Regions from separate parts of the Bradyrhizobium huanghuaihaiense genome, predicted to be linked through region 2. Evidence: predicted binding sites of a transcription regulator. Region 2 holds the regulator's gene; the other holds the start of a gene.
The links. Region 2 encodes LexA, which represses DNA repair genes until DNA is damaged. Its sites were predicted from a motif close to TGTTCNNNNTGTGTTCNG; they were not measured.

Region 1 (7,873 bases), 2.6 Mb from region 2:
CTTCAATCGATCATGGTTCAAGCCATTGATTCCGCACGCCCCGGCTACTGTGCATGGGGTTGTTTCGAGCTTTTATTTCAGGGACGCCGTCGCGCCGCCCGTCAGCCCTGGCGAAAGCCCATCCGGAAGGCGCCCCAGTGCCTGCCGCGGATCACGATCGGCGAGGACAGGTCCTTCATCAGCACGAACTGCCCGCCGCCCATGTCGCGGCGATAGGTCTGCAGCAGGAACGGCTTCGTGTTGGCCGCGACCTTCTTCACCGCGCGATCGGTGAACAGGCGGCGGTTGCGGCAGTTGGCGTTATTCCAGACCGGATCCTTGCCCTGCGGCAGGCGGTAGTTCGGATTGTGGGTCGGCAGATACCCGCCCTTGGCCCAGGCGACGCAGAACACGATGCGGGGATCGGACTTCTGGATCGGGTCCTGGATCGCGGGCAGCACGCGATCGGTGAACTCGACATAGGCCGTGTTGTACTGCTTTGGATCGGTCCCTGATATCTCGCGGTAGTTCTCGTCCATGAGCTGGTCGAGCGTGATCTCGCCGCGGTCGATCGCGGCCTCGAACTCGGCCGTGATGCGCTTGGCGGTTTCGACCACGACGCGGATCAGCGGCGCGTCCGACGTGTCGACGCCGCTGTCGGCGATCAGCGCGATCAGGCCTTCGGAGGTGTCGAGCAGCTTCGTCACCCGCTGATCGGCGCTCTTGAGATCGCGCGAGGAGAGGTCGACGCCCTTGGCGAGCTCGTTGAGCTCGCTGATGACGGTGTCGCAGTGGCCGAGATTGGAGGTCGCCGCGCGCGCGACGCTGTCTATCTCGGCTTCCACCGAGGCGAAGCCCTGCTGGACGCGCGAGATGATGCCGGAGATCGCTTGCGCGCCTTCGCCGGCGGTCTTGGCGCGTTGCGAGGCGTCGCTGCTTTCGCCGATCAGGCCTTCGATCTGGCCGTCGAGATCGCGCACGGTGTCGGAGATCTGATGCGTGGCCTGGCGGGTGGCTTCCGCGAGGTTCTTCACCTCGCTCGCGACCACCGCAAAGCCGCGGCCGGCATTGCCGGCGCGCGCGGCTTCGATGGTTGCGTTGAGCGCGAGCAGGTTGGTCTGCTTCGCGATCGCCTCGATCGAGCCGGACACCTTTGCGACCTGCGCCAGCGCCGAGCCCACCGCGCTCAGCCGCGCCTCGATGCGTTCCACCGCTGCGACCAATTCGGAGATGTGGCTGACGGCGGTATCGACCGCGCTGCGCGACTGCGCGATCTCGCCGACCGCCGCGGACGTCGTCGTCTGCACCGCCTGCGATGCGTTGGCGATGTCGTGGTTGGCCGAGACCATCGTCTCCGCCGTCTTCTGGAGATGGTGGAACCGTTCCGACTGGTTGGCGACACGGTTGGCCACTTCCTGGACGTTGCCGGCGATGTCGGCGAGCTCGACGCCGAGACCGCCGATGCGGTCGGCAAGCTGATCGATCAGGCGTTCGGCAAGCGTCCGGTTCGATCCGGTGTCCAGTACTGCAAGTTGTGCCAGGGACATGTACGCGCTTTCTCCAGTCCGAGCCGGTGATCGGCCCTCGGCGGCATTCCCATTCCAGTTTTGACCTTAGAGGATGATTCGCGTCCGGCGTCTTGCCCAGGAGTGCACGAGAGCGGGCATTACAGCTTATAAGCTGTGCGGAATCCGCCCCAGTGCCGGCCCGTGACGCGGATCGGCACGTCGATCTCGCGCATCATCACCGTGTTCCCGTTACCCATGTCGCGGGCATAGCTCTGGACCAGGTACGAGCGTTGGTTGTGGGCGGCGGCGAGCCCCGCCGGATCGTTGAAGATGCGCCGGTTGCGGCTGTTGGCCGTGTTCCAGGCGACATCGCCCGGCCGCTGCGGGTGCGAATAGATCTTGTTGTGCACCGGCAAAAAGCCGTTGCGGTCGACCATGGCGCAGAACGCCATGCGCGGGTCCTTGGCGAGAAAGGCTTCCTGGAACGGCGGCAGCGCACGGTCGGCCCAGTCCAGATAGCGGGTGCGGTATTGCTGCGGATTGGTGCCGGCGATCTCGACATAGTCGGTGTCGAAGAGGTCGTCGACCTTGATCTCGCCGCGAGCAACCGCCTGTTCGAAGATTTGGGTCAGCGCGTTGCCTGCCTCCATCGCGCGGGTGACGAACTCGGTGTTCTCCTCGTGGATCGACCAGAGCTTGTCCTCGATCTTCTCGCAGAGCTCGGCATTGGGGCTGACGAACTGCGCGCGGGCACCGGCCTTGGATTGCTCCGTCACGCGCAGGCGGCAGGCGCCGACCTGTTCGAGGCTGCCTTCGATGATCGCCTGCGGCGCCAGCCGGCCGGCGTCCGCGCCGCCGATCAGGACGCCGTCCATCGCGATTTCATAGACCGGCATCACGCCGCGCGCGCTCTCGAACTTGAGGTGGCAGGGCAGCCGCTCGGTCTTGCGGCGGTCGTCGTGCTCGCTCTGGCGCAGCAGCACGGCGCAGCGCGACTTCAGCTTCCGGGCGAAGGTGGTGACGGCCCTGCCGGCGCTGGCGACGCTCTCGCCATGGGTTTCCGCCGCCTTGGTCGCGGCGTCGATCTCGGCCGCGCTCTCGCCGACCGAGATGATGAACTCCGAGGCGTTCGCGGCATTGCCGGAGACTTCGCTCGTGGTGGCGTTCTGCTCGGCCACCGCGCCGTTGACGGTCTCGAACACCGGGCGGATCGCCTCGATCGCCTGCGAGATGCGGTGCACGGCATCGGCCGAGCCCGCGGCATCGCGCTGCAGCGCGTCGATCTTTTTTGTGATCTCTTCGGTCGCGCCTTGCGTCTGCACCGCGAGCGCCTTGACCTCGGTGGCGACGACCGCAAATCCCTTGCCGGCGGCGCCGGCGCGTGCGGCCTCGATGGTCGAGTTGAGCGCGAGCAGCGTCGTCTGCCGCGCGATCTGCGCGATCAGATTGACGACGTTGCCGATCGCGGCGGAGGACTCGCGCAAGCGGTCGACATTGGCGCGCGCTTCCTGTGCCGCAGCACTGGCCTCGTCGGCGAGCTTGCCGGCCGCGCGCACCTGCGCCCCGATGCCTTGCGCGGACTGGGTGAACTTGTCGGCCGCATGGGCGAAGGTGGATGCGGTCGATTGGGCGGCGTTGGTGCGGCCGGTCAGGGCATCGGTGCGGTCGCGAATGGCGGCAAGCGTCTCAGCGGTCGCCTCGGCGCCGCCGGCCACCGAATTGGCGGCGCGCTCGAGCTGGCGGATCATGGCCCCGAGCTCGAGTTCCAGCAGTTCCAGGATTTCCCTGGCCGAATCGCCCTCATTGGCCGGGACCGGCTCGGAAATGGTCGCCGGCTGCACAGCCTGCGGGGTGGCCGCCGGCGCAGCCGTATCCGGCGGACGCTTCCGAAACAGTCCGAATGCCATGAGGTCTCTCTTGTCGGCGGGCGGGCGGACGCTATTTTCGCAGGCCGGAATGAAATCAGGGTTAACAATGCCCGACATCTGGGCACGGACCGTTGGGGTGGCTATCTCTGCAGTGCTACCTTGAAGCCTCAGGGCCCTTTGATTCCGGTGGGTTGGCGGCCTATAAGGCCGCGCTTCCCACGCTCACCTTTGGCTGACTATCCCACAAGAGACCACGCATGGCCGGACATTCCCAATTCAAGAACATCATGCACCGCAAGGGGCGGCAGGATGCGCAGAAGTCGAAACTGTTCGGCAAGCTGGCGCGGGAAATCACCGTCGCCGCCAAGCTGGGGACCCCCGACCCCGCCATGAACCCGCGCCTGCGCGCCGCCGTGATCGCCGCGCGCCAGGAGAACATGCCGAAGGACAATATCGAGCGCGCCATCAAGAAGGCGCTCGGCAGCGACGGCGAGAACTATGACGAAATCCGCTACGAGGGCTATGGCCCCGGCGGCGTCGCCGTCATCGTCGAGGCGCTGACCGACAACCGCAACCGCGCCGCCTCCGACATCCGCTCCTTCTTCACCAAGTCCGGCGGCAATCTCGGCGAAACCGGCTCGGTCTCCTTCATGTTCGACCGCACCGGCATCATCGAATACGACCGCAGCGTCGCCGATGACGATGCGGTGCTCGATGCCGCGATCGAGGCCGGCGCCGACGACGTCGTCTCCGGCGAAGGCGGCCACGAGATCTATGCCTCGACCGAAGGCTATCGCGACGTCGCCAAGGCGCTCGAAGCCAAGTTCGGCGAGCCGCGCAAGGCCGCGCTGATCTGGAAGCCGCAGAACACGGTCGCGGTCGACGACGAGACCGGCGAGAAGCTCTTGAAACTGATGGACCTGCTCAACGAGCACGACGACGTCCAGAACGTCTACGCCAATTTCGAGGTGTCGGACGCGCTTGTTGCGAAGATGGGCGGGTAGGGCAGCTCGTGTCCCGGACGCGCTGCAGCGTCCCCGGCGATGCGAAGCATCGTCCGGTACGCTGCTGCGCAGAGCTGGGACCCATGATGCCTCATATGCCGGCGGCAATATGGGCCCCGGTTCAGCGCCGCACCGCTTTGCGCTGCGTCGCGCCCGGGGCACGAGACCGCCTTTCCCCTGTTACTTCCGTTCTGTTTCTGTTTCCCCCGCCGCGGCCAGCCGCTATCACTGGCCCATGACTGCGCTCCCGATTCGTGGCCCCGTACGCATCATCGGCATCGACCCCGGCCTGCGCCGCACCGGCTGGGGCGTGATCGAGGCCGAGGGCAATCGGCTGATCTATGTCGCCTGCGGCTCGGTGGAACCGCCGGATGATCTGCCGCTGTCGAGCCGGCTGCTCGCGATCCATGAAGGGCTCGCGTCCGTCCTGTCCAGCCACAAGCCGATGGAAGCCGCGGTCGAGCAGACCTTTGTGAACAAGGACGGCGTTGCGACGCTCAAGCTCGGCCAGGCCCGCGGCGTCGCCATGCTGGCGCCCGCAATGTTCGGCATCAGTGTCGCCGAATATGCGCCGAACCAGGTCAAGAAGACGGTGGTCGGCGCCGGCCACGCCGACAAGCAACAGATTGCGATGATGCTCAAGATATTGCTGCCGAAAGCCGAGCCGCCGTCCGCTGATGCTGCCGACGCGCTCGCCATCGCCATCACCCACGCCCATCACCGCCAGAGCACGGCGCTCAGGCTGAAGGTGGCGGGGTTATGATCGGCAAGCTCAAGGGCCTGATCGACACCTACGGCGAGGACTTCGTCATCCTCGACGTCGGCGGCGTCGGCTATCAGGTGCACTGCTCGTCGCGCACGCTGCAGCATCTGCCTTCGCCCGGCGAAGCCGCCGTGCTGTCGATCGAGACTTACGTCCGCGAGGATCAAATCAAACTGTTCGGCTTCCGCACCGACCAGGAGCGCGAATGGTTTCGCCTGCTGCAGACCGTGCAGGGCGTCGGCGCCAAGGTCGCGCTCGCGGTGCTCGGCACGCTACAGCCTTCCGATCTCGCCAATGCCATCGCGCTGCGCGACAAGGCGGCGGTGTCGCGTTCGCCCGGTGTCGGCCCCAAGGTCGCCGAGCGCATCGTCACCGAGCTGAAGGACAAGGCGCCGGCCTTTGCCAGTGTGGATCCCGCCGTCGTGCATCTCGCCGGCGCCGTCGACGACCAGCGCGCGCCGCGGCCGGTGGCGGATGCGATCTCCGCGCTGGTTAATCTCGGCTACGGCCAGCCGCAGGCCGCCGCCGCGATTGCCTCGGCCTCGCGCAGCGCGGGTGAAGGCGCCGAGACGGCGCAGCTCATTCGCCTCGGCTTGAAGGAATTGGCGAAGTGAGCGATCCCAAAGCCTCCCGCATGGTCTCGCCCGAGCGCCGCAGCGACGATGTCGGCGACACCGCGCTGCGTCCGCAATCGCTGTCCGATTTCGTCGGCCAGCAGCAGGCGCGCAAGAACCTTTCGATCTTCATCGAGGCGGCGCGAAAGCGCGGCGAGGCGCTGGATCACGTGCTGTTCGTCGGTCCTCCCGGCCTCGGCAAGACCACGCTGGCGCAGATCGTGGCGAAAGAACTCGGCGTCGGCTTTCGTGCCACCTCGGGCCCGGTGATCGCCAAGGCCGGCGATCTCGCCGCCCTGCTCACCAATCTCGAAGAGCGCGACGTGCTCTTCATCGACGAGATCCATCGCCTGAGCCCCGCGGTCGAAGAGGTGCTCTATCCCGCGATGGAGGACTTTCAGCTCGACCTCATCATCGGCGAGGGTCCGGCGGCGCGTTCGGTGAAGATCGAGCTGTCGAAATTCACCCTCGTCGGCGCCACCACGCGCGCAGGGCTCCTCACCAATCCCCTGCGTGACCGCTTCGGCATTCCGGTTCGGCTCAATTTCTACACCATCGAGGAGCTCGAGAGCATCGTCAGCCGCGGCGCGCGCGTGCTCAATGTCGGCATGAGCGCGGACGGCGCCAACGAGATCGCGCGCCGCGCCCGCGGCACGCCGCGCATCGCCGGCCGCCTGCTCCGTCGTGTCCGCGATTTTGCGTCGGCGGCGAATGCCGATACGATCGACCGCAAGATCGCCGACCATGCATTGAGCGCGCTCGAGGTCGACGCCGCGGGCCTCGATGCCATGGACCGCCGCTATCTCTCGACCATCGCGCTCAACTATGGTGGCGGTCCGGTCGGTGTCGAGACCATGGCCGCCGCGCTCTCCGAGCCGCGCGATGCGATCGAGGACATCATCGAGCCCTATCTGATCCAGTGCGGCTATCTCCAGCGCACCCCGCGCGGCCGCCTGCTCACCTCGCATGCCTTCCGCCATCTCGGCCTCGCCGAGCCCAATCGCGATGCGGCACAGTTCGGCCTGTTCGGCACCGACGAGAGCGACGACTGATCGCCGCAGCCGATGAACCCGCGGGTTTCATTCGATCACTAATCCGAACGCGCGGCGTGATCGCCGCCGAGGATTGGATTGGGAAGGAATGGCGCCAGCGGACGATAGCGGATTGCTCGAGACCGTCGCGGCGGCACCGCAGCTGCGCACGCCCGACCAGACCGAGGCATTCCTCGATTCCCTGCCGCTGGGTGAGCTGGCGTCGATGTGGTGCGCGCTCCAGCGCGTCAGCCGGCGCGACCAGGCCGGCAGCATCTGGGCCATCAAACTCTATTTCGACCATTTGCCGCACCGCCTGCCGCAGGCTGCGCTCGATCTGGTGTTGGGGGTGCTGAAGACGGAGGCCGACAAGCCGACGGTGATGCAGCTTAACGACAAATTCCTGCTGGCGCTGCTCTATGCGCACGGCCCGGAGGTGATCGCGCGGATCGAGCGCGAGGCCGCGCACAATGACCGGCTGCGCTGGCTGCTCGGCGGCGTGCATGGTGGCCCTGACGAACCCTTGACGCCCCGCATCGCGCGCATCGCCGACAGCGAGGCCTGGCAGGCCGACCATCTGGCGCAGCGCACGCCGCGCGAGCCGCTCGATTGCGCCAGCATGTCGGTCTCCGAGCTCGCCCACGCCTGGGTCGAGCAATATTCGAGGTCCGATCGCGACCAGGACGACAATCTGTTCACCATCATGGATTTCGAGCGCGACCTGCGCGAGGAAGATCCCGACGGGATGATCGACCTGATCCTCGAGATCGTGAAGATCGAGTCCAATCCGGTGCTGCTGGCCCTGCTGGCCGCTGGTCCCCTCGAAGACGTGATCAGTGTCGGCACGATCGACCGCATCGAGCACGAGGCGCGGATCAACCAACGTTTTCGTGACCTGCTCGGCGGTGTCTGGTATTACCGGGCGTCCGACGAGCTGAAGTCACGGCTGGATGCGCTGGTCGGCGAGAGCCGCTGGTAGGTTTGTGCAGGCCTCTGCACGCAAATGCAGACGGCCTGCACGAGCGCACCCCAATTCCGCTCCAATCGGACCGCATCAAGAAGCTGCATCACCATCGGGCTTCCATGATCACACGGCGTCGTTTCAT
Region 2 (7,873 bases):
TGGCCCCGGTCGGCGCGCTGGAGATTTTTGACCCGGATGGCGCCGCGAGCGTCGCACGTGCTGCCGGCACCTTCGGTGCGGCGCACATGCTGAGCTCGGTGTCCGAGCCCGGCCTGGAGAAAACCGCCGAGGCTGCCCCCGACGCGCTGCGTCTCTACCAGCTCTATGTGCGCGGCGATGACGCCTTCGTCGCCGATGTCGTCAGCCGGGCCGAGAAGAACGCCTACGCCGCCTTCTGCCTGACCGTGGACACCGCCCATTACAGCCGTCGCGAACGCGACATCGCCAAGCGCTACGTTCGCGAAAGCCGCCTGCGCGCCACCGGCGGCGACTACCAGAAGGGACTGGAGTGGCGGACCGTGAAGATGATCAAGGACAAGTTCAAGATCCCTCTGATCCTGAAGGGCATCGCCACCGCCGAGGATGCGCAGATCGCGCTCGATCACGGCGTCGAGTGGATTTACGTCTCCAACCATGGCGGCCGCCAGCTCGACCACGGCCGCGGCGCCATGCATGTGCTGCCTGAAATCGTCGACGCCGTGAAAGGCCGCGCCAGGATCATGGTCGATGGCGGCTTCTGCCGCGGCACCGACATCGTCAAGGCGATTGCGGCAGGCGCCGACCTCGTCGGCATCGGCCGGCTGCAATGCTGGGCCCTGGCGGCGGCCGGCGAGGCCGGCGTGGCCCGGATGCTGGAGCTGCTGGAAGACGAGGTGCTGCGCTGCCTCGGCCTCTTGGGCGCCACCTCGTTCGCCGAGGTCGGCAGGTCCTGCCTGCATCCGGCCACCGCGACCAACGCGCCGAGCGTGTTCAGCGCGTTCCCGCTGTTCGACCACGATCCCTATCGATACTGAGTGAAAGGATGCAGGTGCCCCCGCTCTCTCCCGGCAGCGCAGACGCGCTTCTGTTCGATCTCGGGCGCGTGGTGCTCGACATCGATTTCTCCAGGGCGATCGCCTGCTGGGCGGGACACGCCGGCTGCAAGCCCGAAGCCATCGTCGCGCGCTATGTGCGCGACAGCGAAGCCTACCGGCTGCACGAGGTCGGCAAGATCAGCGACGCGGACTATTTCTCCTCGCTGCGCTCATCACTCGGGATCGCGATTTCCGACGCGCAGTTCCTGGAGGGCTGGAACGCGATCTTCGCCGGCGAGATGCCTGACATCGCGGAACTGTTGCCGCGTGCGGCGAGGCGGATGCCGCTCTACGCCTTCTCGAACACCAACCGGCCGCATGTCGACCATTTCTCGAAGGAATATGCCGGCCTGCTCGGCCATTTCCGCGAGCTCTACCTGTCGTCCAGCATCGGCCTGCGTAAACCGGACGCGGAGGCTTTCGACCATGTCGTGGCCGCTATGGGCGTGCCGGCGAGCCGCATCGTCTTCTTCGACGACCTCGCGGAAAACATCGAGGGGGCCCGGGCGCGCGGATTGACCGCGGTGCATGTGACCTCGCCCCGTGACGTCGGCGATGCGCTGAAGCAGCTCGGGATTTGACGGATCCGCCTCCCGGCAGGTGCGGTTCCCTGGAACTCGTTTGCCAAATATGAGGAACCAAATCACTTTGTGCATTTTTGTACAAAGTTCCGGGAACGGAATCTGCCCTTCCGGACTCTTGAGTCCGTTGGGACTTCTACATTGGACCGATCGACGTGCTGGGCAAATCCTACCTCACCAAGCAAGCCTCTCTCCTGCTCGAGTTCGCAAGAACCACCTCGGACTCCGACCTATCCGCCAAGTTGATCAGCAAGGCCGCCGACCTGAAATCCCAGGCCGACCCGCTGCCCGACAAGGATCAGGGCCCCAAAGCGCCGGACGTCAGTCCGGACGCGCCGGCAGGGAGTTGACCGATGCTGGCCGTGGCGCTCGTTCTTCTCGTGCTTGCCATGGCCGTCCTCGTGCCGGTCTGCCTCGCCTTCCGGATCATGCCGCGGCGGATTTGACGTCCATCTTTCGCGATAGAGCGAACGACGCAGGCTGAATCATCCTGCATCTCCACTGTTTTGCCTCTGCGGCCGCACTCGGCTAGAACTCTCGCCGCCGATTTGCCGAACGTGCTCAGCAGGAGTTTTCACCCGTGGCCTTGATGCCGGTATCTGACGCGCTTGCCGCGGTGCTTGCCGGCGCAGAGCCGCTGCCTGAGGAGACGGTCCCCCTCGACCAGGCCTACCACCGCGTGCTCGCGCGCGACGTCGCGGCGCGGCGCACGCAGCCGCCGCAGGCGATGTCGGCGATGGACGGCTATGCCGTGCGCGCGGCCGATGCGGCGACGATCGATTCCCAACTGACGGTGATCGGCGAGGTCGCGGCCGGGCGGCCGTTTGCCGGGTTGGTCGGCGCCGGCGAAGCGGTCCGGATCTTCACCGGCGGCGTCGTTCCCGCCGGCGCGGATACGGTCGTGATCCAGGAGGATACGGTCGCTGATGGCAAGCGCATCACGATCAAGGAAGCAGCGATTCCCGGACGGCACATCCGGCGCGCCGGGGTCGACTTTGCCGAGGGCGAGGTGCTGCTGCGCAAGGGAGCCCGGCTCACCGAGCGCGACCTCGCACTCGCGGCCGGGATGAATCACCCGCACCTACCCGTGCAACGCCGTCCGAAGGTCGCGATCCTCGCCACCGGCGACGAGCTGGTGATGCCGGGCGCGACGCCCGGCCCCGGCCAGATCGTCTATTCCAACGGCTACGCCCTGCACGCGCTCGCCCGCCAGGAGGGCGCCGATACCGTCGACCTCGGCGTTGCCGCCGACACGCTGGAAGCCACCACCGCCGGGATCCGCCGGGCCCGCGAGAGTGGCGCCGACATCCTGATCACGTCCGGCGGCGCCTCGGTCGGCGACCACGATCTGGTCCAGCAGGCGCTCAAGGCCGAGGGGATCGCGATGTCGTTCTGGAAGATCGCGATGCGGCCGGGCAAGCCGATGATGCACGGCCGGTTCGACGCGATGCGCGTCATCGGCCTGCCCGGCAATCCCGTGTCATCCTACGTCTGCGCTTTCCTGTTCATGGTGCCGTTGATTCGCGCACTGTCGGGTCGCACCGTGATTCATCATCGCCGCGAGCGCGCCGTGCTCGGCCGCGACCTCAATGCCAACGACCAGCGCGAGGATTATCTACGCACGCGCCTGGAGCGACGCGACGACGGCACGCTGATCGCCCTGCCCGTCAATCACCAGGATTCCTCGCTGCTTGCGAATCTCGCTGCGGCACAGGCACTTCTCGTACGCGCGCCGTTCGCGCCCGAGGCCGAAGCCGGCACGCAATGCGAGGTGCTGCTGCTGCCCGTATGAACGCTGTCACCACACGCGTTCCGCGAACTTTGTCGCGTTCACGGTAAATTAAGCAGTTGCGGAACATGTATCGAACATATAGTGTCCGTTCATGATTTGTTTCGAGCATGCAGCGGCTTATCGCTGAACTGAGCGTCTCGGAATCGAACGACATCAACCGGGGGATTTTGGTCGAGATGTTAACGCGCAAACAATACGAGCTCCTGCGGTTCATCAGCGAGCGACTGAAGGAAAGCGGCGTGCCGCCTTCCTTCGACGAGATGAAGGACGCGCTCGATCTGCGCTCGAAATCGGGTATCCATCGCCTGATCACCGCGCTCGAGGAGCGCGGCTTCATCCGGCGCCTGCCCAACCGCGCCCGCGCGATCGAGGTCATCAAGCTGCCCGAGCTCCAGGCGGCTGCCGGCAACCGCCGCGGCTTCACGCCGAGCGTCATCGAAGGCAATCTCGGCAAGGTGCGCACGACCTCCAGCCCGCCGGCTGACGAGGGTGAGCGTCCCGTCGCCGTGCCCGTCATGGGCCGTATCGCGGCCGGCACGCCGATCGAGGCGCTGCAGACCCGCAGCCACACTATCAGCGTACCGCCTGACATGCTCGGCTCCGGCGAGCACTACGCGCTCGAAGTGCGCGGCGATTCGATGGTGGAAGCCGGCATCCTCGACGGCGACATGGCGCTGATCCAGCGCAACGAGAGCGCCGACACCGGTGACATCGTGGTGGCGCTGATCGACGACGAGGAAGCAACGCTGAAGCGCTTCCGCCGCCGCGGCGCATCGATCGCGCTCGAGCCCGCCAACGCCGCCTATGAGGTCCGCATCCTGCCGCCCAACCGGGTGAAGATTCAGGGCAAGCTGATCGGCCTGTACCGGAAGTACTAAGTGCATCCCGCGGCGCCAGTTGGCGACCGCGCCTGAACGATTGGAGCGGATCATTGTCCGCTCCGGCTGGATAGTCTTTCTGGTTCTGCACAGATTATCCGGCCACCTCCCCCGCGCTAGATCCTCGGCACGCCGCGCAAAGCACGCATCGCTTTACGGGCCTTTGAGAAACCGAGGAGACAACCATGCGCAAGATCGTCTTGAGCACCGTCGCGATGGCGCTGATCGCAACGTCAGTGTCACCGGCCGTCGCCGCACGATCGCATCATGTCCGCAAGACGACGCCAGCGACGACGCGTGAGCAATTGCGCAACGCACGCGACGCCGTTGGACAGCAGTCGCAACCGGCCTCGCCGTATTCGGGCTGGTCGGCACCTGCTGGCCGCTGACGAAGAAGAAGCTCGCAGAATGCACGGAAGCGGGCTTTGTTCCTCGTGCATCTGAAAAAGATATTGTGATGGCGGCGTGCGGACCCAAGCCGCAGATTTGCCCACAACCAAGCAGACCGTTGTATGCTTCCACTCTGATAGAGGCTTGTGCCTCGACAAGAGGCGCGGGTCGCTATCTTCGAATGAGGAGCACCCCGATGTGTGACTACAGCCTGCACGCCGTCGCGACGCGTCCTGCCGAAGTCGGTGAGACGATCGTCACGACAACCTTCCGCGGCACCTCGACACGCGGCTTCGCCTCCGAAGCCGACATGTCCGTCGCGGTATGCCTGCTGCCGGGAACGGAGCTCGCCTTCGCCGACAACGTCCGCTACGACAATCGCTGGATCTGGACGCGCACCATCAACTCGCGCGTCGGCAAGTTCGGCAAGATCGACCCGCACATTCCGGATCGCCATCACGATGCGATCGAATTTCCCGACGGCAAATACGTGCTGGTGACTCAGCTCGTCGAAGGCCAGCGCGCAACCGTGCTGCAATTGCCGGTGACCCAGCCACTCGGCGAGCGCGAGCACAAGCCGCAGACCATGGCCGACAGGCCGACGATCACACGCCTGCCGATCGGCTGATCGTAGCAGCCCCGGCTCGCGGGTCGGGCCATGATTGAAATCGCCATCGCCGGCCGTGGCCGGCGACGTGGTGTGGTTTGCATCTTCGAAAATACCTTCGCCGATCAGCCGCCGCTCTTCTCCGTCGCACGAAGTTTGCGCTGCCCTGCCTGAATTTTGAACGTCCGTTCCGCAGGCAAATGGCCGATGCTGCCAAAAGGCTTGAGGCGGCGGACACGTTCGATGAAGACCTTCATTCGCGTCGTTGAACTCTGGGTGCCCGACCGGACGCGTACGCGGCTGGAATTCGGCGGGGGCCTCTACGGCGAAGGGCTGTCCGCGTTCAGGGCCGCAAGTGAAGAGCTGCGCTTCGGTCGGGATGAGGGCCTTCCCGGCAAGGCCTGGGCTTCCGGCCATCCCGTCATCCTCACCAAATTCGCCAACTCCTATTTCAGGCGGACCGACCAGGCGCTCGCGGCGGGCCTGACTTGCGGCGTGGCGGTGCCGGTATTTTCAGGCGAATTCCTGCAAGCCGTGATGGTCCTGTTCTGCGGCGACGACGAGGCGCATGTCGGCGCGATCGAGCTCTGGCACAACGACCCCGATACCTCCCACGAGATGGGCCTGGTCGACGGTTACTATGGCACCGCCGACATGTTCGAGTTCAACTCGCGCCACACCAGGTTTCCGCGCGGCTTCGGCCTGCCCGGACGCACCTGGAAAGCCGGCCTGCCGCTGATCATCAAGGACCTGCACAACGCCAAGAGCTTTCTGCGCTGGGAAGACGCCGCCGAGGTCGGGATCAATCTCGGCGTCGGCGTTCCCTACCGGACCGGCACCGACCAGACCTGGGTGCTGACCTTCCTCTCCGCGCAGGCAACGCCGATTGCGCGGCGCTTCGAGATCTGGGGGCCGAACGAGGCTCGTTCTGCGCTGGTCTTCCGCGCCGGCGATTGCAGCGCCCAGACCGACCTTGCCGCGCTCTATGCGGACAAGTCCATCACGAGGGGCGACGGCAGCATCGGCGGCGCCTGGGCCACGGGGATGCCTGCGCTCAACGATGATCTCGCGCATGACAAATCGATCGCCGCGGCCGAAGCCCGCGCGTCCGGGCTGAGCCAGATGGTTGCCTTGCCGGTAATCGGGAGCGCCGGGCTCGACGCCGTGCTGGCCTGGTACCTGTAGCCCGCCTCCTCAATCCTCAGCCTGCATGTCCGCCTCGGACGGCGTCGCATCCCGGTTACGGGGCGCCGCCGCCGGCGGCGCAAGGGTCGCGCCGAAATCGCCTTCGCCGGCGGTTGCCGCCGCCCACGGGCGGTCTGCGCCTCTTGCTTTAACCGTCTGCACCGCAAAGCCGTCGCCCCGCCGTGTCAGCGCCAATGCGCCCTGCGCGGCAAGGCGCTGCCGGTCCACCACCATCGCCGCGCAATCCGGCGCAGCCGGCCGGGCCGTCACCACCAGCGCGGCGCGGCTGCAATCGTCCGCCAGCGCATCGATGCGCAAGGCCAGCGCGACGAGGCGCCCGTCGGCAAGCGGCGTCACGCAGCCGGCCTCGTCGCACGACACGCCGTCGGCCAGAGTACCATTGGCGGCATCGCGCGGATCGGCATCGGCAGCCGGCCACTCCTTCAGCAGAAAGCTGTCCTTGCTCGCCCGGATCACGTGCAGGTGCCCGTCCCTGCCCCGGACCGCGACGCTCTGGCCGTCCCCGGCGATCAGGATATCCGGCGGCCGCGCCGACAGGCCCCAGAGGATCGCAGCCAGCAGCACCAGCCCGCCTGACCAGCGCAACGGCGTGCGCAAGAGGCCCATGACAATGATGCCGAGACTGGCCGCGATCAGCGGCGCGATGCCGAACGCCGGGATGCGGCCGACCGCGCCCGGCAGGGCCGCCACCCAGCGCGACACCGCGACCATCCAGTCGATGCCGATCCCCATCAGCCACCAGAACACGCCATCGAGCCCGAAGGGAGCAGCGAGCAAGCTTAACAATCCGGCCGGCATCACCAGCGCCGAGACCACCGGCATCGCGCCGAGATTGGCGAGCACGCCGTAAGGCGTGACGCGGTGGAAGTGGAAGGCAGCATAGGGCGTGGTCGCAAGCCCCGCGATCAGCGAGGCCAGGAACAGCATCGCGATCTCGCGGCCGCCCCACAGCGCGATGCGCGCGGTCGCGGAATGGTCGGGCGAGGCAAACAGGTTCGGCATGCCGATCTGCACCAGCGCCACCAGCCCGAGCGTTGCCGCAAACGACATCTGGAAACTGGGGTGAACCAGCGCCTCCGGCGCCACCGCGAGCACGATCAGCGCGGCCACGGCCAGCGTGCGGAAGGTGATGGCGCGGCGATCGACCATGACGGCGATCAGCACCACCGCGGTCATGAAGAACGAGCGTTGCGTCGCGACCTCCGCGCCCGAGAGCAGAAGATAAAACGCGGCGGCAACCAGCGCTGCAGCCGCCGACCATTTCTTGATGGGGAAGCCGACCGCCAGTCCCGGGATCAAGGCCAGCAGCGCGCGCACCGCGAAGAACACGACGCCGGCAACCACCGCCATGTGATAGCCGGAGATCGACAGCACGTGGCCGAGCCCCGAGACGAACATCGCGTCATTGACGGGCGCAGTGATGGCATCGCGCCGGCCGGTCAATAGCGCGGTCGCGATCGCGCGGTTGTCGCCTTCGAGCACGGCACGGATGCGCGCGTCGATCG

Region 1: ruvC (crossover junction endodeoxyribonuclease RuvC) is a predicted target of LexA. The motif match lies at 4,547-4,564, and genes of this name have one in related genera.

What each region holds. Positions count from the first base shown of each region.
Region 1 is NZ_CP104172.1:1,847,914-1,855,786, forward strand. Features, by position in the region: gene N2603_RS08710 (methyl-accepting chemotaxis protein) at 102-1,526, opposite strand; gene N2603_RS08715 (methyl-accepting chemotaxis protein) at 1,646-3,394, opposite strand; gene N2603_RS08720 (YebC/PmpR family DNA-binding transcriptional regulator) at 3,613-4,359, shown strand; gene ruvC (crossover junction endodeoxyribonuclease RuvC) at 4,595-5,122, shown strand; gene ruvA (Holliday junction branch migration protein RuvA) at 5,119-5,736, shown strand; gene ruvB (Holliday junction branch migration DNA helicase RuvB) at 5,733-6,788, shown strand; gene N2603_RS08740 (DUF6869 domain-containing protein) at 6,877-7,746, shown strand; gene N2603_RS08745 (metallophosphoesterase) at 7,851-7,873, shown strand, end outside.
Region 2 is NZ_CP104172.1:4,459,920-4,467,792, reverse strand. Features, by position in the region: gene N2603_RS21340 (alpha-hydroxy acid oxidase) at 1-854, shown strand, start outside; gene N2603_RS21335 (HAD family hydrolase) at 863-1,495, shown strand; gene N2603_RS21330 (hypothetical protein) at 1,651-1,845, shown strand; gene N2603_RS21325 (molybdopterin molybdotransferase MoeA) at 2,076-3,287, shown strand; gene lexA (transcriptional repressor LexA) at 3,464-4,165, shown strand; gene N2603_RS21315 (hypothetical protein) at 4,351-4,554, shown strand; gene N2603_RS21310 (hypothetical protein) at 4,752-5,183, shown strand; gene N2603_RS21305 (hypothetical protein) at 5,288-5,419, opposite strand; gene N2603_RS21300 (GAF domain-containing protein) at 5,406-6,347, shown strand; gene N2603_RS21295 (ComEC/Rec2 family competence protein) at 6,357-7,873, opposite strand, start outside.